DNA from 2 places in the Alkaliphilus sp. B6464 genome. Region 2 is predicted to be linked to the other one. Evidence: a T-box and tRNA genes for the amino acid it is inferred to sense, from the RefSeq annotation. Region 2 holds a T-box; the other holds one or more tRNA genes.
What was found. A T-box is a leader RNA that pairs with one kind of tRNA and senses whether it is charged. The one in region 2 lies ahead of metG (methionine--tRNA ligase), so its partner is inferred to be a tRNA-Met.

Region 1: it has a tRNA-Met gene. The T-box ahead of metG (methionine--tRNA ligase) is inferred to sense a tRNA for this amino acid. The anticodon was not compared.

What each region holds. Positions count from the first base shown of each region.
Region 1 covers NZ_CP058557.1:559,714-571,883, reverse strand. The annotation lists tRNA gene HYG84_RS02620 (tRNA-Ile) at 1-64, shown strand, start outside; rRNA gene HYG84_RS02615 (23S ribosomal RNA) at 217-3,153, shown strand; rRNA gene rrf (5S ribosomal RNA) at 3,325-3,441, shown strand; tRNA gene HYG84_RS02605 (tRNA-Asn) at 3,447-3,521, shown strand; tRNA gene HYG84_RS02600 (tRNA-Leu) at 3,529-3,617, shown strand; tRNA gene HYG84_RS02595 (tRNA-Met) at 3,693-3,768, shown strand; tRNA gene HYG84_RS02590 (tRNA-Glu) at 3,773-3,847, shown strand; tRNA gene HYG84_RS02585 (tRNA-Ser) at 3,930-4,018, shown strand; gene HYG84_RS02580 (aspartate aminotransferase family protein) at 4,136-5,554, shown strand; gene HYG84_RS02575 (shikimate dehydrogenase) at 5,559-6,641, shown strand; gene HYG84_RS02570 (hypothetical protein) at 7,172-7,318, shown strand; gene cdaA (diadenylate cyclase CdaA) at 7,508-8,335, shown strand; gene HYG84_RS02560 (CdaR family protein) at 8,328-9,551, shown strand; gene HYG84_RS02555 (sigma-54 interaction domain-containing protein) at 9,670-11,394, shown strand; gene ptb (phosphate butyryltransferase) at 11,781-12,170, shown strand, end outside.
Region 2 covers NZ_CP058557.1:895,678-907,847, forward strand. The annotation lists gene rsmA (16S rRNA (adenine(1518)-N(6)/adenine(1519)-N(6))-dimethyltransferase RsmA) at 1-75, opposite strand, end outside; gene rnmV (ribonuclease M5) at 85-621, opposite strand; gene HYG84_RS04330 (3D domain-containing protein) at 701-1,735, opposite strand; gene HYG84_RS04335 (S-layer homology domain-containing protein) at 1,985-3,331, opposite strand; gene HYG84_RS04340 (hypothetical protein) at 3,471-4,283, opposite strand; gene HYG84_RS04345 (ABC transporter ATP-binding protein) at 4,270-4,971, opposite strand; gene HYG84_RS04350 (GntR family transcriptional regulator) at 4,971-5,342, opposite strand; gene HYG84_RS04355 (HD-GYP domain-containing protein) at 5,500-6,621, opposite strand; gene HYG84_RS04360 (TatD family hydrolase) at 6,803-7,570, opposite strand; gene metG (methionine--tRNA ligase) at 7,583-9,538, opposite strand; T-box leader at 9,586-9,835, opposite strand; gene HYG84_RS04370 (hypothetical protein) at 10,017-11,372, shown strand; gene HYG84_RS04375 (spore maturation protein) at 11,462-11,995, opposite strand; gene HYG84_RS04380 (nucleoside recognition domain-containing protein) at 11,992-12,170, opposite strand, start outside.

The sequences.
Region 1 (12,170 bases), 340 kb from region 2:
AGGTGGTTAGAGCGCACGCCTGATAAGCGTGAGGTCGGTGGTTCGAGTCCACTTGAGCCCACCACTAAAATAGTTCCTTGAAAACTACACAATGTTAGATTATGACCTAACCGGATTTGCAAAGCAAGTCGAAGGTAGGTCAAACGCAATGAGCATCAAATTTGTGCGACCGTAAGGGAGTAAACAAATTTGTAATGCGAAACTGCGAATAGCTTTGGTCAAGCTAATAAGGGCAGAAGGCGGATGCCTTGGCACCAGGAGTCGATGAAGGACGTGGTAAGCTGCGATAAGCCTCGGGGAGATGCAAGCAATCTTTGATCCGGGGATTTCCGAATGGGGAAACCTACTTAGGTTAATACCTAAGTATCTATTACTCAATCAATAGGTAATAGAAGACATACCAGGGGAACTGAAACATCTAAGTACCCTGAGGAAGAGAAAGAAAAATCGATTCCCTAAGTAGCGGCGAGCGAAAGGGGATAAGCCCAAACCGATAGGGTTTTCTCTATCGGGGTTGCGGACCGGTCATATATGATGACTCATCGTAATAGAAGAGGTTTGGAAAGACTCACCATAGAAGGTAATAGTCCTGTACATGAAACGATGATATTCTAGACCGTGATCCAGAGTACCACGAGGCACGTGAAACCTTGTGGGAAGCAGGGGGGACCACCCCCCAAGGCTAAATACTACCTGGTGACCGATAGCGCATAGTACCGTGAGGGAAAGGTGAAAAGAACCCCGGAAGGGGAGTGAAATAGAACCTGAAACCTTCTGCTTACAAACTGTGGGAGCACTTTTTATGTGTGACCGCGTACTTTTTGTAGAACGGGCCAACGAGTTACGGTATGGAGCAAGGTTAAGCACCTATGGTGCGAAGCCGTAGGGAAACCGAGTCTTAATAGGGCGTCTAGTTTCATGCCGTAGACCCGAAACCGGGCGACCTACCCATGGTCAGGATGAAGCGGAAGTAAAATTTCGTGGAGGTCCGAACCGATTGACGTTGAAAAGTCACCGGATGAACTGTGGGTAGCGGTGAAATTCCAATCGAGCCCGGAGATAGCTGGTTCTCGCCGAAATAGCTTTAGGGCTAGCCTCGAGGTTAAGAGATACGGAGGTAGAGCACTGAATGGTCTAGGGGCCTTCACCGGTTACCAAAACCTATCAAACTCCGAATGCCGTTATCTTTTACTCGGGAGTCAGACTGCGAGTGATAAGATCCGTAGTCAAGAGGGAAAGAGCCCAGACCATCAGCTAAGGTCCCAAAGTATACGTTAAGTGGAAAAGGATGTGGAGTTGCATAGACAACCAGGATGTTGGCTTAGAAGCAGCCATTCATTCAAAGAGTGCGTAATAGCTCACTGGTCGAGTGATTCTGCGCCGAAAATGTCCGGGGCTCAAACGTATCACCGAAGCTATGGATCCGTAAGGATGGTAGGCGAGCGTTCTATATAGGTTGAAGCTGTACCGGAAGGAGCAGTGGACTGTATAGAAGTGAGAATGTTGGCATGAGTAACGAGAGGCAGGTGAGAATCCTGCCCGTCGAAAACCTAAGGTTTCCTGAGGAAGGCTCGTCCGCTCAGGGTTAGTCGGGACCTAAGCCCAGGCCGAAAGGCGTAGGCGATGGACAACAGGTTGAAATTCCTGTACCACCTAAAATCGTTTGAGAGATGGAGTGACACAGTAGGATAGGCTCAGCGCACCGTTGGTTGTGTGCGTCTAAGCTGGTAGGGAGTTAGAAGAGGCAAATCCCTTTTAACATTAATCCTGAGAAGTGATGGGGAGCGAAATTTAAGTAGCGAACTGGCTGATTCCACACTGTCGAGAAAAGCTTCTATCGAGATTTCTAGGTGCCCGTACCGCAAACCGACACAGGTAGGTGAGGAGAGAATCCTAAGACGATCGGGAGAACTATTGTTAAGGAACTCGGCAAAATGACCCCGTAACTTCGGGATAAGGGGAGCCGGTTTTGGTTAAAGATTTACTCTGTAAGCCTCAACCGGCCGCAGAGAATAGGCCCAAGCGACTGTTTACCATAAACATAGGTCTCTGCTAAGTCGAAAGACGACGTATAGGGGCTGACGCCTGCCCGGTGCTGGAAGGTTAAGGGGAATTGTTAGCATCTGCGAAGCAATGAACTTAAGCCCCAGTAAACGGCGGCCGTAACTATAACGGTCCTAAGGTAGCGAAATTCCTTGTCGGGTAAGTTCCGACCCGCACGAAAGGCGTAACGATTTGGGCGCTGTCTCAACAATAGACCCGGTGAAATTGTAATACCAGTGAAGATGCTGGTTACCCGCGACAGGACGGAAAGACCCCGTGGAGCTTTACTGCAACTTGACATTGGATTTCGGTGCTACATGTACAGCATAGGTGGGAGACTTAGAAGCTGGGACGCCAGTCTCAGTGGAGTCATCGTTGGGATACCACTCTTGTAGTACTGAAGTTCTAACCATAGACTGTGAATCCAGTCTTGGGACACTGTCAGGTGGGCAGTTTGACTGGGGCGGTCGCCTCCCAAAAAGTAACGGAGGCGCCCAAAGGTTCCCTCAGCACGGTCGGAAATCGTGCGTAGAGTGTAAAGGCAAAAGGGAGCTTGATTGCGAGACATACAGGTCGAGCAAGGACGAAAGTCGGGCTTAGTGATCCGGTGGTTCCGAGTGGAAGGGCCATCGCTCAACGGATAAAAGCTACCCCGGGGATAACAGGCTTATCTCCCCCAAGAGTCCACATCGACGGGGAGGTTTGGCACCTCGATGTCGGCTCATCACATCCTGGGGCTGTAGTAGGTCCCAAGGGTTGGGCTGTTCGCCCATTAAAGTGGTACGCGAGCTGGGTTCAGAACGTCGTGAGACAGTTCGGTCCCTATCCGTCGCGGGCGCAGGAAATTTGAGAGGAGCTGTCCTTAGTACGAGAGGACCGGGATGGACGCACCTCTGGTGTACCAGTTGTTCTGCCAAGAGCATCGCTGGGTAGCTAAGTGCGGAAGGGATAAGTGCTGAAGGCATCTAAGCACGAAGCCCCCCTCAAGATAAGATTTCCCACTCCGTAAGGAGGTAAGACCCCAAGAAGACTACTTGGTTGATAGGCCTAGGGTGTAAGTGCAGCAATGTACTTAGCTGATAGGTACTAATAGGTCGAGGGCTTGACCAAATATATTCTAACATTGTATAGTTTTGAGGGAATAATTTTCTCTTGACATATTACTTATTAAAGTGGTATGATTAAAATCCAGTTGAAATACAACTTGATTTTAATTTGAAGGAAACTCGGCTAACGCTGAGTACTCCATTCACACCAAATCAAAGATTTGGGTGATTGCAATATCGTGGCAATAGCGAAGGGGTCACACCTGTTCCCATACCGAACACAGTAGTTAAGCCCTTCAGCGCTGATGGTACTTGGCGGGAAGCTGCCTGGGAGAGTAGGTCGCTGCGATATTATGTTCCAGAGTAGCTCAATGGTGGAGCACCCGGCTGTTAACCGGTAGGTTGGAGGTTCGAGTCCTCTCTCTGGAGCCATAAGTGTGCCGAAGTGGCGGAACTGGCAGACGCACAGGACTTAAAATCCTGCGGTCCTTCAAGATCGTACCGGTTCGATTCCGGTCTTCGGCACCATTTTTAAAATGAAACTCAGCTAATGCTGAGTATTCCAATCAAACTAAATCAAAGATTTAGATGATTGAAACATATCGCGGGGTGGAGCAGTTGGTAGCTCGTCGGGCTCATAACCCGAAGGTCACAGGTTCAAGTCCTGTCCCCGCAACCATTTTGGCCCCTTGGTCAAGCGGTCAAGACACCGCCCTTTCACGGCGGTAACAGGGGTTCGATTCCCCTAGGGGTCACCAAAATAATATATAGATAAAGCTGGAGTAGAACTTACCTTAAAACAAGGAAAGTCTTGCTGCCAGCTTTATTAAATTTAATAATGGAAAGGTGTCCGAGTGGTCGAAGGAGCTGATCTCGAAAATCAGTGACTCCAAAAGGGGCCGTGGGTTCGAATCCCACCCTTTCCGCCAAAACTATTGACAAGAGATAATATTATCTCTTGTTTTTTTATTATATGGAATAGAAAAACCATAAGCTGGAAAAACTCATTAAATATACAAATAAATATATTATAAGGGGTGTAGCTTATGGTACAAGAAGTCATGAGTAAAGAAAAGGAGCTTATTTCTTTAGATGAAGCTTTAAATCTGGAACAGAAAGATATTGAAGAAAACTATCGACAACATATTAATTTGCATTTAACTAGACTTTTAAAAATGTTAGGTTTTAATAAAACTTTTGTAAGAGCAAAGGATATGATGGTTTGGGACAAAAATGGAGAAGAATATTTAGATTTTCTTGGTGCCTACGGTGCTTTAAACATTGGTCATAACAACGATGCTGTAATTAATGCCATAAATAGTGTAAGTCATCTACCCAATTTATTACAATCTGGAATGCATAGCTTACCAAGTGTTTTAGCACGAAATCTAGCTAAGATAACACCCGGAGATTTAAAGTATACTTTTTTCTGCAATAGTGGTGCGGAGGCTGTAGAAGGAGCATTAAAATTAGCTAAGATTGCAACTGAAAAATCTAGGATTATTTATTGTAAAGGGGCATTTCATGGTAAATCAATGGGAGCTTTATCTGTTACTGGAAGAAATAAATATAAAAAGTACTTTGGTCCGATGGTTCCATTGGCAGTAGAGGTATCTTATGGAGATATTAATGAACTTAAACTTGTATTAGAAAAATATGATGATATAGCAGCATTTATTGTCGAGCCTATACAAGGAGAGGGTGGAATTATTGTTCCGCCAATTGGATACTTAAGAAAGGCAAAAGATATTTGCTCACAATATGGCGTGCTCTTAATTGCAGATGAAATACAAACGGGCTTTGGAAGAACAGGATACTGGTTTGCATGTGAGGCCGAAGGGATGGTACCAGATATTATGTGTATGGCCAAGTCTTTAGGAGGAGGTATTATCCCAATAGGAGCCTATATCGCGAATGAGGATGTATGGAAGAGAGGATATGGAACTATGGATAGATGTTTGCTCCATACTTCCACATTTGGTGGCAATACATGGGCATCGGCAGCAGGTATTTCTACTATAGAATTTATTGCGGAGAATAACTTAGAAAACGAAGCTTTGGAAAAAGGAAATTATATAATTAGTAAGTTACTAAGATTAAAGGATAAGTATCCTTTATTAAAGGAAGTAAGAGGAAGAGGTCTAATGATTGGATTGGAGTTTGACACTATAAATATACCTCTAATGGATCGAGTAATTACTAACAATACAAGAGAATTAGTTGATGAATATACTGGAGGCATAGTAGCTAGTGAGTTAATTAATAATTATAATATTATTACTGCTTATACTTTGAATAATCCGAATGTAATTAGAATTGAACCACCTTTAACGGTTACATATGAGCAATTAGATAAGTTAGTTAGTTCATTAGAAGAAATATTGATGAAAAACAGAAGTATTGGAACCATAGCACTAAATAATACTAAAAATCTAATTAAATCTGTTTTTAGTGGAAGGAGATAATAATATGAACAGATTCGCATTTTTAATCCATCCTATAGAAATAGATGATATTTATAGAAAATATAAATATCTAAAGATACTACCAAAAATGATGACTGAAAAAGTAGTTAGTAATGTATCACCTTCAGTTATCTCAAAGATCACAGATATAAAAAGTGAATCTCAAGAAGCTGAAGGCTGGTTTATTGGTGTACCATTAACTTCTAGTATGATGATGAATATGCAATATAAGTATGTTCTTAAAAGGATAATTGACTCAGGAAGAATAGCTGAAAAATTAGGTGCAAGAATAATAGGGTTAGGAGCATATACATCCGTTGTAGGAGATGCGGGAGTTACAGTTGCTAAAAACTTAAATATTGCTGTAACTACTGGGAACACCTATACAGTGGCCGCTGCTTTTGAAGCTACTAGGAATGCATGCAATTTATTAGGGAAAAATTTACAAGAGAGTGAAGTTGCTATTGTAGGCGCTACAGGTTCTATTGGAAAGGTTTGTGCTGAACTAGCATGTAGAGAAGCAAAAAAGGTTATTTTAGTAGGTAGAAATATACAGAGGCTTATTGGGATTAAACTGGAATTCCATCAAAAGTATGGCTATAGGGTAGAGGTAGAGTGCTGTACTAATGTAAGTGATGGTATTGAGAACGCAGATGTAGTTATTACTGTAACCAGCAGTGTTGATGATGTTATTAAGGCAGAATATATTAAAAGTGGTGCTGTTGTTTGTGATGTAGCTAGACCTAGAGATGTTTCGAAGTTAGTACAAGAAAAGCGTAAAGATGTGCTAGTTATAGAAGGTGGAGTAATTGAAGTTCCTAAGGAAGTAAATTTTAATTTTAATTTTGGATTTCCTGAAGGGCTATGTTATGCATGTATGGCTGAAACAATGATTTTAGCTTTAGAAGGTAAATATGAAAATTTTAGCTTAGGCAGAGAAATGCAAATTGAAAAGGTAGATGAAATAAATAAGTTAGCAGAAAAACATGGTTTTAAGGTTGCTGGGCTTAGAAGTTTTGAAAAAGTAATAGACGAAAAATATATTGAAAGTGTTATTGAGAACATGAAAAAAGTACACAATATATAGTTAAGAACTTTTCTTCTCCTGTTGAATAATATAGATAATAATATAAGTGTTTTGAGAGGAGAAATTATGATTATTAAAAATAAAAAAACTAAAAGCAGCTTATTATTTTTCTTTTTACTCTTAGCTATAATATTTATGAAAAGTGGTCTGTTTGATAAAGATGATACTAGCTTCTTATTTTTCTATTTATTATTAGTTGTTCTATTTTGTGGATTCTATTCTAGGTAAATCAGGTTAGAACACCTGATTTTTTTGTAAAATAACTTATTTACCATAAATATTTGATATAATATTAATTGTTAATAGCGAATAACTATAAAACAAAGATAGTTTGTTAGAAATTTTTATTTGATTTCTAATCATATTTTAATCTAACATATCATATTATATTATATTAAGGTCATGAAATTATAATATTATAGGACTATAGGATTACTTAGTCCTAGTATTATATTATTTACTTGCATTTTTTGGTATTTGTTATATTATTTAAGTATGTTTAGATACTGGAAATTAGGAGGAAGTATCATATGAATATGTTAAGAGAAGATATCGTAGAGATATGTAAGGATTTTATTGAGATTGTAAACATATTATATAAGAATGGACAAATAACCTATGAGCAATATGTTGAGATGACTAAATTAAAATTTGATTATATAAATAATGTAGAATAAACTTATAATTTTCTTTAAAATGATTATAACTAGAAAGTAGGATTCTTAAGAATCCTACTTTCTAGTTTGCATTTTATTAATTACCATTTCTTTTTTTATAAAATTAGGATAATATAATATTATGGGTAAAATACAGAAATAAGGATTAATATCTTAATATATAAAATTCAAGACAAGAGGGTGTTTTGAGTGGAACAAGTTCTAGAGTTATTTAGAAATATAAGTATAAGAGATGTAGCAGATATGGTTATAGTTGCATTTGTTTTTTATAAACTGTATATGCTTATTCGAGAAACAAGAGCAGAACAGCTTATAAAAGGAATATTAGTACTATTAATTGCCACACCATTAAGTGGATGGCTTCAACTACATGTAATTAATTGGATTTTAAAAAACACAATGACTGTAGGATTTATTGCTCTACTTATTGTATTTCAACCGGAATTAAGAAGAGCTCTTGAATATATAGGTAGGACAAAATTTTTAACAAAATCCATAGTTGATATAGAAGAGGAAGAAATAAAAAATACGGTAGGGGAATTGGTAGATGCTGTAGGATCACTTTCGAGACAAAAAATTGGTGCTCTTATTGTTATTGAAAGAGAAACAGGGCTAAGTGAAGTAGTCGAAACTGGAACACAAATTGGTGGTAGAATTTCCAGTGGATTACTCATAAATATTTTTATTCCAAATACTCCTTTGCATGATGGAGCTGTGGTTATTAGAAAGAGTCAAATATTAGCTGCAGGTTGTTTACTTCCCTTAACCGACAATCCGAATATCAGTAAAGCTTTAGGCACAAGACATAGGGCTGCTATAGGTATTACCGAAAGATCGGATTCCATGGTAGTTATTGTTTCAGAAGAAACTGGAGTTATTTCAGTTGCAGAAAACGGGAAACTTAAAAGATTTCTTGATACTAAAAAATTGTCTGATATATTACTTCAAAGCTATAAGGCCGAGGAAAATCGTCAGTGGCAATTTTTAAAGATGAAATGGAGGAATAAGGATGAATAAAACAGGTATTAGAAATTTGGCGCCTAAGATTATTTCTATTCTTTTTGCTCTTGTTTTATGGATTTATGTAATGAGTGTAATTAATCCAAGGGTTAGTCGTGATTTAGTAAACGTGCCAGTAAAACTTGTAAATTTAGAAGAACTTAAAAAACAAGGCATTGTAATTGTTGGCAGTGAGGATTTTAGAGTGAGGGTTAGATTAACTGGACGGAGAGATGAGGTATTTAAAATATCTCCAGAGCAAATTCAAATAGAAGCAGATTTAAGGGGATATAAGTTAGGAGTAAACAATGTTCCTTTAGAGATTTCTGCTTTAAATAATATAGGGATAGATGTGAGCCCAAGATTTATTCGTGTAGAATTAGAAGGAATTATAAAGAAACAAAGAGATGTAAAGGTTTCAATTACTGGTAGTCCTAAGAAAAACTATGTTGTAGGAAATCTAGACTATAAACCTACAGCAATATGGATTGAAGGGCCTGAAAGCTACGTTAATTCTGTAGAAAATGTAGTTGCAAAGTTAGATGTTACTGGAGAAACAAAAAATCTTTTATTAAGTTTACCATTAAAGCCGGTTAACAGTAGAGGAGAAGAAGTGCCAGGTGTGGAGGTTAAAACTGCCTATGTAGATGTATCTTTATCTATTGACTTATTAAAATCTGTACCGATTAAACCAGATTTGCAGGTTACTACAGGAGATGGACATGTAATTAGTAATGTAGAAATTAATCCAAAGGAAGTTATACTAAAGGGACAAGAAGAAATTCTTAAAGGAATTACTGAAATTACAACGGATATAGTTCAAGTTGAAAACTTGGCTACCGATCAAGTAATAGAAACAAAACTAAAGCTACCTCAAGGAGTAACTTTGCAAGAGGAAGTACCTATTACTGTTAGTATATCTTTAGAAAAGGTAGAGGAAGAGACCTTTAAGATTCCTAAGGATAAAATAATATTTAATAATTTAAATGAAAAACTTAAAGTTGATAAGAATAATATTCCTGAAAGTGTAGATGTAAAAGTCGTAGCTTTAAGAAATGTATTAGATAGTATTAAAGAAAGTGATATTAGTATAGAAGTGGACTTAAATGAATTAAATGCAAATGAATATACAATTGAACCGGTGGTACAACTTCCTTTTATTATTGAAAGAGATGTGAAGGAAGTCCAATTAAGCCCAGAAACTATTAATATAAAATTAGTTGAAAAAAAATAATAAAAAGCTAGTATATGGAGACCGGATAACTAAAGAGTATCCGGTTTCTTCACAGTATAGGAAAGTGTAGTTAATAGGGTATTATCAGACGACTTTTAGGAAAGAAGAAGGTGATAGTATGTTAAAGGAGATAGATGTTATTTTAAATAGCACCCACGATGCCACTATTGCTGTAGATATGAATGGTAACATTACATTATTTAATAAAGCGGCAGAGAAAATTCTAGGTTTTAATGAAAAAGATGTATTAGGTAAACATATAGAAGAAATCCTTCCAAGCACAAGACTTCCTTATATATTAGAAACAGGCGAATCAGAGCTTAATCGTAGACAAATTGTTTCAGATATATCAATAATTACTAGCAGAATGCCTGTAAAGGATGAACAAGGCAATACTATCGGAGCTGTGGCTGTATTTAGGGATATTAGTGAAATAATGGATTTAAATGATGAAATTTATAAGTTGAAAGAGATGCAAAGCTTATTAGAGGGAATTTTTCATTCTACTCAAGATGCCATTTCAGTTTGTGATGAGAATGGAATAGGAGTTTTAATTAATCCTGCCTACACTCAACTAATTGGACTTTCAGAAAAGGATATTATAGGAAAGCCTGCAACTACGGATATTGTCCAAGGTGAAAGTGTCCATATGAAAGTCCTTAGAACAAAAAAACCTGTAAAGGATGTTAGGTTAAAGGTAGGTCCACGTAACAAAGAAGTAGTGGCAGGTGCTGCTCCTATTATTGTAGACGGCGTGCTAAAAGGTAGTGTCGGTGTACTCCATGATCTAACTGAAATTAAAAGGTTAAATAGCGAGTTAATGCAGGCAAAACAAATTATACGTAACCTAGAAGCAAAGTATACATTTGATGATATTATAGGTAATGATGAACTTATGATTACTGCTATGCAAAAGGCAAAGCAGGCAGCATTAACACCAGCTACAGTACTATTAAGAGGTGAGAGCGGAACCGGGAAAGAACTTTTTGCCCATGCAATTCATAATCTATCCTATAGAAAGTACAATCAGTTTGTTAGAGTAAACTGCGCAGCTATTAGTGAGAGCCTATTGGAGAGTGAACTTTTTGGTTATGAAGAGGGCGCATTTACTGGAGCTCTTAAGGGAGGAAAAATTGGACTTTTTGAACAGGCTCATGGTGGAACTATTTTCTTAGATGAAATTGGCGAAATTCCACTGAGTACTCAAGTTAAGCTATTACGAGTATTACAGGAGAAAGAGATAGTTAGGGTAGGCGGCGCCAATCATATCAATATAGATGTCCGTGTAATTGCTGCTACTAATGCTCCTTTAGAAAGGGCAATAGAAGAAGGTAGATTTAGAGAGGATCTTTATTATAGGTTAAATGTATTACCAATTCATATTCCACCTCTAAGAAAACGGAAAAATGATTTTTATCACTTAATATTACATTTAATAAAGAAATTTAATCAGGAGTATGGTAGAAGTGTAGAAGAAGTAGATATAGAAGCCTTAAATAAACTTAAAACTTATGATTGGCCAGGTAATGTAAGGGAGTTACAAAATATTATTGGACGATCTATGATAAATATGAAATATAGTGAAACTATAATTAAAGAAGAACATCTTCCAAAACTTTTTTATAATGATAAGCTACAATTTAATAAAGATAGTAGAATTAGTAGTCGTATAAAATATGAGAATAATGAAGGACTAAAGGAAATAATGGATCGTTTAGAAAGAGAAGTAATTACAAGTGCGTTAAAGAGGAATAATGGTAATCGTACTGTTACTGCTAGGGAATTACAAGTTTCAGTACGAAATTTATATTATAAAATTGAAAAGTATGCTATAGAAATATAAACATGAAATATATTGCATGATATCATGCAATATATTTCATGCAATTAATTGCATGATCGTATAAAAATTAGAAATATTTCTAGATTTAAATATATAACACACTATTCTATGCTTCAAATTTCGACAAAGGATAATTATTATTTTTCAATAGTGGATTTGGCATAAGTCTTGCACGTTAAATATATGGAGAAAATAGTCGTATAATGATATAATTATAATATTGACTTCTACAGTACTTAAAATTTATGGTAACTTTTAAGTGTTCAAAATCTAGCGATGGAAATTTAATTGGATAATATATTAGCCATAATTATGGCTTAATTAATATGCAACTTACTATTTGTATATTAAAATATAAAAACATGTGAATAAGAGGTGAAGCTGTTATGATTAGAAACTTTCAAGATGTAATGGAAATAGCTAAACAAAGAGGACCTAAAACAATTTCAGTAGCTTGTGCTCAAGATTCTGAGGTTTTATCAGCTGTTAATCAAGCTAAAGATGCAGGTATTGCTGATGTTATCTTAGTAGGAGATAAAGAAAAAATTGAAGAAATTGCAGCTGAAAAGAATATTGATGTAGCTAAATTTGAAATTATTGATATTAAAGATTTAACTGAAGCTTCTAGAAAAGCAGTAGAATTGGTTTCTACTGGAAAAGCCCATATGGTAATGAAAGGTCTAGTAGATACTTCTATTATTTTAAAAGCTGTATTAGATGCTGAAATTGGACTTAGAACAGGTAATGTATTAAGCCATGTTGCAGTATTTGATGTT
Region 2 (12,170 bases):
TAGGCTTTTAGAAAATTTAAATCCATATTTTTGCACTATTTCCTTGGTTTTCTTTGGTGATGATATTCTATCCATATTTTACCCCTACTCTTCTAATTTTTTTATCGCTTCTGTAAACTCTTCACGGGTAACACCATAGTTATTAAGTCTGCTTAAGAATTGCTTAGCGTTTCCATATCCAATTCCTAGTATTTTCCCTAATTCGTCCCTACGATATGCAGCACCATCAAAACCAATTAAGCCATTAAACAATAAGTCATTTTGAGTAAATTCATTAGTCTTCTCTATAGATTCACTTCTAGCTTTTTTTAAAGCTAACATAATATTTTCTGGTGTGGCATTTTCAATTCCAATATCTCCATTTTTTAAGGCTTGCTCCTTAGGCAGGAAAGCATGTTTACATCCAGGTACTTTAGAAGATATAATACCTCTTATTTTTTCACCTGCGAAATCGGGATCTGTAAAAATAATTACTCCTCTTCTTTTAGCCGCTGTCTTTATCCGATCTATAACATGGCTTTGTAGTGCAAATCCTCCTGTTGTAATAATTTCTGCATCTGTAGCTCTCTTAATAGCTGCTACGTCATCTTTTCCTTCTACAACAATTATTTCTCTTATCATGACATTCTCCTTTATTTGAATATATTATATTATTATACATGAAATTTGCATAATAAAACAGGTCAGAGAATCCTCTGACCTATTCTAGTACATATACTTTTACTTTTCTTCTACCAAATCTTTTTACTTCTTGGGGGGTTTCGAAGAAAAGATCAACTTTGTTTCCTTTTATAGCACCACCAGTATCTTCTGCACTAGCAAGGCCATAATGAGAGGTTCCATCAGTGGATTCTATATACAGCTTTGTACCTAAAGGAATAACTTTAGGATCTACAGCTACTACTCCTGGTCTCACCTTAGTACCGCTTGCGGTTAGACCATAATATTTATCGCCAGGATTTTTTCCTGTACTACTGTATCCAGCATGATAAGCAGTAGCTGTCATAGTTAACATTTCACTATATTTCCTTGTATCTCCCCTGGAGGTTGCTAATAAGGTCGCTGTTCCTTTTTCAATAATTTCATTAACAGCACCTTCAACTACATTTTCCTCAACAATTTTCTTAGCAACTTCTACTCCATTTTCATAAAGAACTTCAAGCTTTACTTCTCGTAATCCTTTTTTACCTTCTTGAACTTTTTGAGTTTTTCCTTTCTCTAGGTCCTTATTGTTTTTAAAGACTGTTTGAAAAGGTAACTCTTGAGTTTCAACTACTACCTCTCGGGTAACTCTGGTTATTGTAACCACATCTCCCTCTCGAATAGGCTCCTCTAGCATTGGTTCGATTCTATCTTCTTCCTGAAGTTGTATATTAAGTGAGTCAATTAAGTCTTCTACGTTATTTTCTGCGGTAAGTACATTCTTTTCAACTGTTCCATCAATAAGCTTTATTTCAAAAGCTCTATGAATAACTATCTTTGTTCCATCCTTTATTTTTTCATTTAAATTTGGAATAACTTTATCCCCTTTTTCAATTACAATGTTTTGTTTACGCAGAACATCTTCCACTGTACTCGCTAGAGTTGAAACCTGAATTTCCTGTCCATCATGTGCAATCACAATTGTATTTTGAAGCCCGAAAAAGGCTACCCCCAATAACAATAGTGATACTACGACAGCTACAATAAGAGTTTTTTTACTAAAAATCTTATTGCTGCTCAGGTGACTTTGCATAAAACTTCCTCCTGTTCATTTTTAAATTAAGGATGAAACATTTACTCATTTTATTCTATGTTTTTGTTTTTGTCAACATTATCTGCTACATGCTTGTAATGTCAGTAATCAATGGACACTTAGATTATTTCCACAATACTAATTTAATATTCTTATTGCTTTATTCTTCATTATATGAATAAAAATCAAAAATTACATATTAAAAATGAAAAAGCAGATTAACCTGCTTTTTGCTTTAATTATGAAATTTTAACTTATTTCTGGAAAAACAACATTTTCTCCAAACCCATAATATTTGTATTGCCCATCTATATTAACCTTTGTTTCAACTTCCATAAAGTTTATATTAATCAGCTGCTTAACTATAAGCTTACTATAATGTTTATTCTCCCTATGGATGTAATATTCTTGCATCATTTTAATATCTGTGTTTTTCAATACCTGTTCTGCTGTCGATCTTACTATAGCTTTGAAGGTTTCTTCCTCCATGCCCTCTGGAAATCCTTGTGTTTTCCTAGTTTCCTCCCACATTTCACCTTCAAACATATATTTAAATGTTTCATCCATTGCTTTATTGTACATTTCCATAAAAGCCCTTGAGTCTAAATCAACCTTAATAACATAATATTTTTCTCCATCAATTTCTACATCATGACCATATCTCGCGTACATTCCAACTGCTTCTAATTGTTCCTTAGAAAACTGTGGTAAACCTTCCTGTGTATTTCTAATTCCTGTTATAGAACCTACCTGCATAATCATAGTATTTAAGTCCACTTTTATCCACCCTTGGTTTTGTCCTATGTGAATATACATAACTCTATCCTTCATGTATACTTCAGATACTTCTTCTATTAGTTGTCCTTCTATATTTGTGGTATTTTTAGAGATTGTATATACCGTCCCTGGTGCTTCAAAGATTCCGTCTTGTTCTATTTTGGTAACAGTCAATTCCTCTTCTCCAGTAGGCAATTTAACATTTTGTGTCATACCTATTGACCCTTTAAACTTGTATGTATCATAGCCTTTTAACTTATTATCAGCCAACTCAAGAATTTGTGCCGCTGTTAGCCCTTCTCTTACAAAGGCTTCTTTAAACTTATTTAGCATTTCCACAATCTCTGGCTTAGTAACTACTTTTTGTGGCTCGAATTTTCCTTGACTATCATCTATCAGTCCATATTTAACAGCATAAGTAACATATGGTCTTGCCCAGTCTGAAATTTTATTAGCATCTAAAAAGTTGATTTCTGCTTTACTAGCTTCATCCTGATTAATATTAAGTACACCTAGTGCTCTAACCAGCATAACTACTGCCTGCTCCTTAGTAACAAATTCTTCTGCATTAAATTTTCCTCTATCCCCAGATATAATTTTTTTATTGAAGGCAGCTGCTAAATAGGGTATATCCTCCTTTTTTGTTATATCCTTAAAAGGTGGCTCCGAGCCCTGGTCTATTTCTACATTCATTAATTTAATAAGCTCTTTTACAAAATTAACTCTAGTCATTTTCTGTGGTTGCTGCGCATTGACAAAACCAGATAGCATTAGTATTAAAATTAATGCTACTAAAGTAATTTCTTTTACTTTTTTCATAAATACCCTCCTTCTTTTATAATCCATAGGAAAGTATATTTCTATTTATATTTATATATGCACTTTCTGTAGAATGGGTTTTAATAAAAACATCTTGAATTTAAAAAGCAGCCTCTTTAAAAGAAGCTGCCGAAAGTCTTTAAAGCTCAACTTTTCGATCGTATATAGCTGTAGTTGCTAAAAATAATAGTACAGATGCTCCTATGAGTAAAATTGAAATAATCGAAAAGTCAACGCCTGATAAGCCAACGCCTGGTGTAAGTTGCCAAGTAACATTGGCACCATCAATCATCATTCCTTTTTGCACATACGGATTGAATCTAGGTGTGTTTACTAATTCAAGTAATTTAGCTATTATCGTACTCGTTCCATAATTTATAGCTATAAATGCGACAAAGGTAATTAATCCTGAAAACTTCTTAAATAATTTTCCTATAACTGCACTTAAAAATGCTATAATAATCGCTAACCCAAAGCCTAATAAAAGAAGAATACCTACTTTACCCATCTCCCATACTATTTCAGGAGTGGTACTAATATCTTTTATGGCTACCCAAATATGTTGAAACTGTGAATGCATAAATACAAAAGTGCCGGTAAATATTAGCGCAATAGCTCCAAGTAGGAAAAACTGTGTTAATAGGGCTAATAGCTTGGAAAGGAAAATAACGTTACCTGTAGTAGGTAGAGACATCATAAAATAGACCGTATTTTCCTTCCATTCACTTCTAATAAAGCTAAAGGCTCTAAAAAACGTGGATAGAGGTACAAAACCTAATATCAACACACTGAAAACTAAGGATACCTCTATAGGCCAGGATGTTTTAGCTTTATAATATAGAAATAGATTTCCTACTAAAATAAAACCCATAATCAATAAAGTTTCAAATTTTGTCGCCGCTAAATCCTTTTTATAAAGTGTAGCTAGCTTTTTTCCATTAGAAATTTTCATTGCGATAGACCTCCTTCATTAATTCTACTAGGGACAAACCATTTTCATTTCTTAGCTTCTCTGCTTCACCTTGAAGAATCACTCTTCCACTTCCAATAAACACTGCATCGTCTACTAAGCTTTCAATTTCTTGAATTTCATGAGTAGAAATAATAATTGTCTGCTCACCAACCCTATAGTCCCTAATAATAGTTTCGATAATCTTATCACGAGTTAATATATCGATCCCTGATAGGGGTTCATCTAATAGTACAACCTCTGCATTTCTTGAGAAGCAAAGCAATAGTTTAACCTTTGCTCGCATTCCTTTAGATATTTTCTTTATAACCATATCAGGCTCTAGCTTTAAAAATTCAATTAGTTCTTTGTATTTTGCCTCATCCCAATCTCCGTAAAACCCACTCATAAAATTTGCTGCGTCTCTAATAGTCATCCAAGGGTATATATAATCAATCTCTGGTAAATAAGATACTATTTCCCTAGTCTCTTTAGATGGTTTTCTTCCAAATATAAGTATCTCTCCACTATCAGGCTTATTTAAAGATGCAATCATTTTTAAAGTCGTAGACTTCCCGGAACCATTAGGTCCAAAAAGTCCAATAATTTTCCCTTTAGAATAATTTACTGATATATTATCCAAGGCTTTAGTGTTACCAAACTGTTTAGATACTCCTTTAAACTCAATCATTATTTCTCCTCCTTTAATCTTTTTTGCCATTTGCTAACTAAATCTAGTAACTTTTCATCCTTATATCCTAAGGACTCTATTTCATGAAAAAAGCTCCGCATGATATTTTCTGCCATTTCTTCCTTAATTTCATCTAACATATCTGGTCTATTACAAATAAAAGTTCCTTGGCCCCTTATGGTTTCTACTAAATTCATACTTTCCATCTCCCTATATGCTCTCTGTACTGTATTCGGATTAACCTTTAATTGTTGTGCAAACTCTCTTTGAGAAAGAATTTTATCACCTATATTAAGTTCTCCTCTAATTAACTGTTTTTTAATATAATCTATGATCTGTAAATAAATTGGCTTAGAATTATCGAATTCCATTTATTTCACCTCGCTATATCGAAATAGTGCACTAGCATCCTAGTACACTATTATTATATGTCTATTTTATAATTTTTGTCAACATATTTACTTGTACTTTCTTAGAGAATAAAAAAAGATCAGTTAAATTTCTGATCTTTTTAAAAATATTTTTTATTTAACAAAACTCTACTACATCAAGATATTCATATTGATTATGACCTAAATCTAAAATCTGTTCTTCATTTTTCAATTTAATAATAGGACGAAATAAGTTCTGTTTTGGAATAAAAACTATTTCTCCCTTATCGCCATTGTTAAGTATTACTCCTTGACCTATATAATTTGAAGCCACTCGACGCAGAAATAAATATAAAATATTAGCATCTAATTTATCCATATATTCTGTTTCTAATATTCTAATAGCTTCAAATGGAGTCTTCTTATCACGATAAGGTCTGTCAGAAATTAATGCATTGTACACATCAGCTATAGCAACTATTCTGGCGAATAATGGAATCTTATTGTCCTTAAGTCCTAGGGGATATCCACTACCATCCATTCTTTCATGATGAAGTAATACAGCCTTTTTAACCCTATCGCTAATAAATTCATATCCTTTAATTATTTCATGACTAAAAATAGAATGCTTTTTTAGCTCTAAGAATTCATCATTAGTAAGTTTTCCTTCTTTATTCAACAATTTATCATCAACTTGAATTTTACCAATATCAATTAGCATGCCGCTTAAAACTAATTCCTGTAAATCGTTTTCATTTAAATCTAACCATTGCCCAATGGAGTAGCTTACAAGTGCAACATTGTGACAGTGAGAGTAGGTAATATCGTCTAAATGCTTTACACTTTGCATTAGTTGGAAAACATTTATATTCCCTTTAAAAAGCTTTAGTGTATCACTGATTCCTTTTTCAATTTCCTGTTGTTCTATCTTTTGTCCTTTAACAAATTTATTGAAGGACTCCTTCAATACCATTTTATTATCATTAAACTCATTGATAGATTTAGTAAGCATTTGACTATTTATATCACTTGTCGAAATTTGAACTTTCTCTTTTGTCTGGAGCCTCTCTTTTTTAACCTGTTCAGTTTCTTCCCTTATAATGCTTACAAATAAGACGTTATGTTGATTAAGTGATCTTTTAATTTTAAATGCCTCGTTAATTTTAAATCCTTCTGCCAATAAAATTTCCCCATTTGAACCTAAGATATCTTTGGCTATAACCATCCCATTTTCAATATCCTTAACAAATATTTGACTGTATCCACTTTTTTTATTCATCCTGATACCCCCGAATATCTTTATGTAGTTTTAAGACTAGCAATTAAAAGCCTTTTCAGAATTATATCACAAAATTTAGAAAAATTGGTAAATAGTATTTTTAAAATTAAAGAGTCGCGACTATCGACCTACAATTATAGCTTTTGTAGGGGATAGTCTGCGACTCTTTATAATACTATTATTAATCAATACGGAACAATTTTTTAGCATTTAATGTAGTTTGGTGCGCTACTTCCTCAAAAGATATTCCCTTCGCCTCTGCTATTTTTTCTGCAACAAGCTTTACGTAGGCCGGTTCGTTTCTTTTCCCACGATGTGGTGTAGGTGTTAAATACGGACTATCAGTTTCTACTAGAAGCCATTCTAGTGGAATTTCTCTAGCTACATCATATGTTTTTCTAGCATTATTAAATGTAACTGGTCCTGCTAACGAAATATAGACACCCATTTTTATATATTCTCTTGCCATTTCTACACTACTAGCATAGCAATGCATTACACAGCCAAGACTACCTACATCATATTCCTTTAAAATGTTAAAGGTTTCTTCGTGAGCATCTCTATCATGGATAATTATAGGAAGATTAACTTCCTTAGCAAGTTCTATTTGTCTTCTAAACCACTTTCTTTGCTCATCTCTTGGGGAATGATCATAATAGAAATCTAAACCGATTTCTCCTATAGCAACCACCTTTTCTTTATTACTTAGAGCTTTAAGTACCTCTATAGTATCTTCATCCATATCCTTTACGTCATGAGGATGTACCCCTACAGCTGCGTATATCATACTATGTTTTTGAGCTAAATTAACTGCCCTTATTGAAGTATTTAAGTCTGCTCCAGGGTTAAGTATATATTGTATTCCACTTTCCTTAGCCCTAGTTATAATGCTATCTCTGTCCTTATCGAAACGTTCATCGTCCAAATGGGCATGACTATCAAAAACCATGTTTTTTCCTCCTTAGCTAATAGCAGTACCACTGGCAATGTCCTTATCCACTGTACCCAATACTAGCTTTTCATCGTTAGATGCAGCAAGTATCATGCCGTGGGATTCTATACCACGGAGCTTTACAGGTTTTAAGTTAGCCACTAGCATAACTGTTTTTCCAACCAACTCCTCTGATTTATAATGGGCAGCTATACCTGATACTACCTGTCTTCTTTCATTGCCTACCTGTAACTGCAATACTAAAAGTCTATCTGCCTTAGGGTGTTTTTCTGCTTCTAGTACCTTCGCTACTCTAAGCTCTACCTTATCGAAGTCATCGATAGTTATTTGTTCTTTTGGCTCGATAATAACTTCTTCTTCTTGAACTCCACTTATTTTTTCAAGGTAAGTAGCATTAATATTTTTTAATTCCTCTATTTCCTTATCTATATCTAGTCTTGGGAATAAAGCATCCCCTTTTCTTACATTTATGCCAGTTGGAGTTTTGCCAAAGTTAAATGTATCCTCCCACTGAGTTCCTTGTCCTTCATCAATTCCTAGCTGTGTCCAAATTTTAATAGTAGTAGACTCCATGAATGGCTTTATTAATACAGAAATAATTCTAATAGAGTCTGCTAGATTATAAAGTACTGTATTTAATCTTTCTTTATTAGCGTCATCCTTTGCAAGTACCCAAGGTGAGGTTTCATCTATATATTTATTTGTTCTACGAACTACCTTCCAGATTTCCTCTAACCCATCATGAAACTGTAGCTTATTAATTGCTTCTTCTACTTTGCTAGCAGCACCTGTTGCAATAGATTTTAAATCTTGGTCGAATTCACCTGCTTCTTTAGCCTCTGGAATAATTCCACCATTATATTTTTCAATCATAGATATAGTTCTGCTTACAAGATTTCCTAGATCATTTGCAAGGTCAGAGTTTAAACGACTAATAAAGTTTCTATTAGTGTAATTACCATCTTGCCCAAAAGTAAACTCTCTTAAAAGGAAGTATTTAATAGCATCTAATCCATAACGCTCTATTAGTGGCTCTGGATAGACTATATTTCCTTTTGATTTTGACATTTTATCAGCACCAAATAATATCCAGCCATGTCCATATACCATTTTAGGTAGTGGAACTTCTAGGGCCATAAGTATTGCTGGCCAAATGATTGTATGGAATCTAATTATTTCTTTACCTACTAAATGAACATCAGCGGGCCAATATTTGTTAAACATTTCTTCATTTTCTGACCCATATCCAAGTGCAGTAATATAGTTACATACTGCATCAAACCATACATATATTATATGTTTTTGGTCGAATGGTACTGGTATACCCCAATCAAAACTAGTACGAGATACACAAAGGTCTTCTAGCCCTGGCTTTAAAAAGTTATTTACCATTTCATTTTTTCTAGACTCTGGATAGCAAATTTCTGGATGTTCTTCAAAGTATTTAATTAATCTATCTTGATACTTTGATAGTTTAAAAAAGTATGCTTCTTCCTTTGCTAGATGTGCTGGACGATTACAGTCTGGACATACATGACCTTCGTTTAATTGTGTTTCTGTCCAAAAAGACTCGCAAGGTGTACAGTACCAGCCTTCATATTCGCTTTTGTAAATATCTCCTTTATCGTATAATTTTTGGAAAATATTTTGTACTCTTTGCTTGTGTTCTTCGTCAGTAGTACGTATAAAGGTATCGTAGGAAATATCCATTCTGCTCCATAAATCTTTAATCTCGTCTACTATTTTGTCTAAGTACTCCTTTGGAGTTACTCCTGCCTTTTGAGCAGCTTCTTGTATTTTTTCTCCGTGCTCATCTGTACCTGTTAAAAATTTTACATCGTAGCCTGTAAATCTTTTAAATCTAGCTAACACGTCAGCTGCTACTGTTGTATAGGTATGTCCTATATGAAGTCTTCCACTAGGATAATATATTGGTGTCGTTAAATAAAATTTTCCTTTGCTCATTTTCATTCCTCCTGTTTTTTTATAAAACAAATCCCCGTCCCTAAAAATATAGGGACGAGGATATACTCGCGCTACCACCCTAGTTTATTATTATCTTACGACAATAAACTTAGTAAGTGATGATTATCACCTTGCAAGGCTAACGGGTGCAAATCCGGCATAGTCTAAAAACTACAAAAGCTTCTCAACCATGAAGTTCAGGGGCCATCTTCAGTCGCTTTATTAGTACCGGCTTTCACCTTACCCGGCTCTCTGCTACTAACTCTGTAAACCTACTCTTCCCGTCATTACTTTTACATATAGTATTATACAATAATATATTAAATTATACCCACAATGTCAACTAACTTAACCTTTATAATCGACAAAAATATTTTTTGTGTCTAAATACCTATTGACATAAAACGCTTTCTCCTGTGAAATATTACTATGGCGAATTATTATTTGAAAAAGACAATATGGTAAGGGTGAAAAACAGATGAATTCCTCATATTTAGATCGTTATACAATTGTTCAAACATTTAAAGAAAATGATTTCCAAAAAGTTTTTATTGGTACGGATAGTACGGATAATCAGGCTGTAGTAATTAATACTATATACACAGAGGAAAATGATTCTATTTGGGATTTAGTGGGGCAAAACTATAAGGATACATTTAACCATGTTCTTCACTTTGAAAAAATGGAAGATCAGATAGTTTTAGTTACAAAAGTAGAAGAAGGATTATCATTAAATACATATTTAAATGACTTTTCTCCAACCTTCACCGAAAGGGTTAACCTAATTTATCAATATTTAGATGGTATTAGGAAGTATGATCCTGTTCCTAATAATGTAAAATCAATATTAGTGGATGAATCACAAATCATTATAAATAAAGGAAAAATGTCATTTGATGAACTAATTATTTTTAATGAAAGTTCTTTTAAAAGCAAAAACTTTGAAGCAGTTATAAATAATATTGTGTTAGTATTAAAAAAATTAACAAGTCTACAGGACATCAATTATGAAGAATTACCCTTATACATAAAAACTATGGGATTTTTAGATAAGCTCCAAAAAAACAATGCGATTTATAATAGCATTGATGAAATATTTAATGATTTAGAAACTCTTAATATTGTTAGCTTGCCTATATCGAATACTCAAGAAAATATAATAACATATAATTCTACTAATCTAGTTGGAAGAAAAGTAGGTTCTATAAACGAAGATGATATTAAAAAAAATGATATACATAAAAAACGCCTCTTTACTATTGCTATAAGTACCGTTGGATTAATTGCAATAGCATCAGCAGGGGTTTTTGCTTTAAAATCTATGTTTCCAATAGACAAGGCCACAACTTCAAATGTAGTCATCTCTCCTAAGGATACAACAGATATAAACGCAAACAATCCAGAGGAAAATAAAGAAACAGAAGATAATAATGAAGAAGTTATAGGACCTAATAAAAATATTGATTATTTAAGTGAATATATAGAAAAGGATTTCGCAGCTTCAAAATATGGTGATTACTCATTTAAATTCTCTGGTGAAAACCATACCTCGCATAAAATAACTATTAACCAAGGTCCTATCAAAGCGAATTCTCAGCTCTTAATGTGGGTAAAATTAGATGCATCTGATGAAATTAAAATAGCCATCGAAGGCTATTCTAATAGTAAATTATCATTTCAACAATCTATATCCCACAAACCTTTATACGTAAATAGTTGGGAGCTGATACAGCTTACTTTGAATAAAGATATTGAAGACTCTATTAATATTATTTTCAATAATATAGACAGCACAGTATGGGTAGATAAAATTTCAATCGATATGTTTAAATAAAAAAGTACTCCGATCCTATCGCAGTGCCTATAGGGCGCAGGCACTGCACAAAACACTTCCAACCTCCAATTTTCTAATTAGGTTAGTATTTATAGAAAAAAATAGGTACAAATAACAACAGCCGCTATCATAGAGGCTAAATGAGAAATTAATGCGGCTCCTATCGTATGTCTACCCCTTTTAATTCCTACAGAACCAAAGTATATTCCCATAGTATAAAAGATAGTTTCCGCAGATCCCATCATAGTGGATCCTAGTCTACCGACAAAGCTATCTGGGCCATAGGTATTTAGAACATCTTGCAAAACTGCCAAGGCTCCACTACCTGATATGGGTCTCATTATTGCTAATGGCAATATTTCTGGGGGTATTCCAATAAATGACATTATAGGGCTTGAAAAATCTATTAAATAATCAATAGCCCCTGATTTTCTCATAAAACCTATAGCAATAAATATGGCAACTAAATAAGGCATAATTGCTATTGAACTTTTAAACCCATCTGCTGCCCCTTCTACAAAGGTTTCGTACATACTTACTCCTTTAATCCACCCATGTAGCAATATAATGCTCATCATTATAGGAATAGCGATTACCGATGTATAACTAAGTACTTTTATCATCTCTTTCCCTCCATTATTTTACATGCAGCAACCCCAACAACAGTTGATACGATTGTAGCTAAAATTGATGTAATAATTATTTCAGATGGATTAACAGATCCCGCATCTGCTCTTAATTTCATTATGGTAAGGGGGATTAGCTGTATAGAAGACATGTTAATTACAAGAAACATAG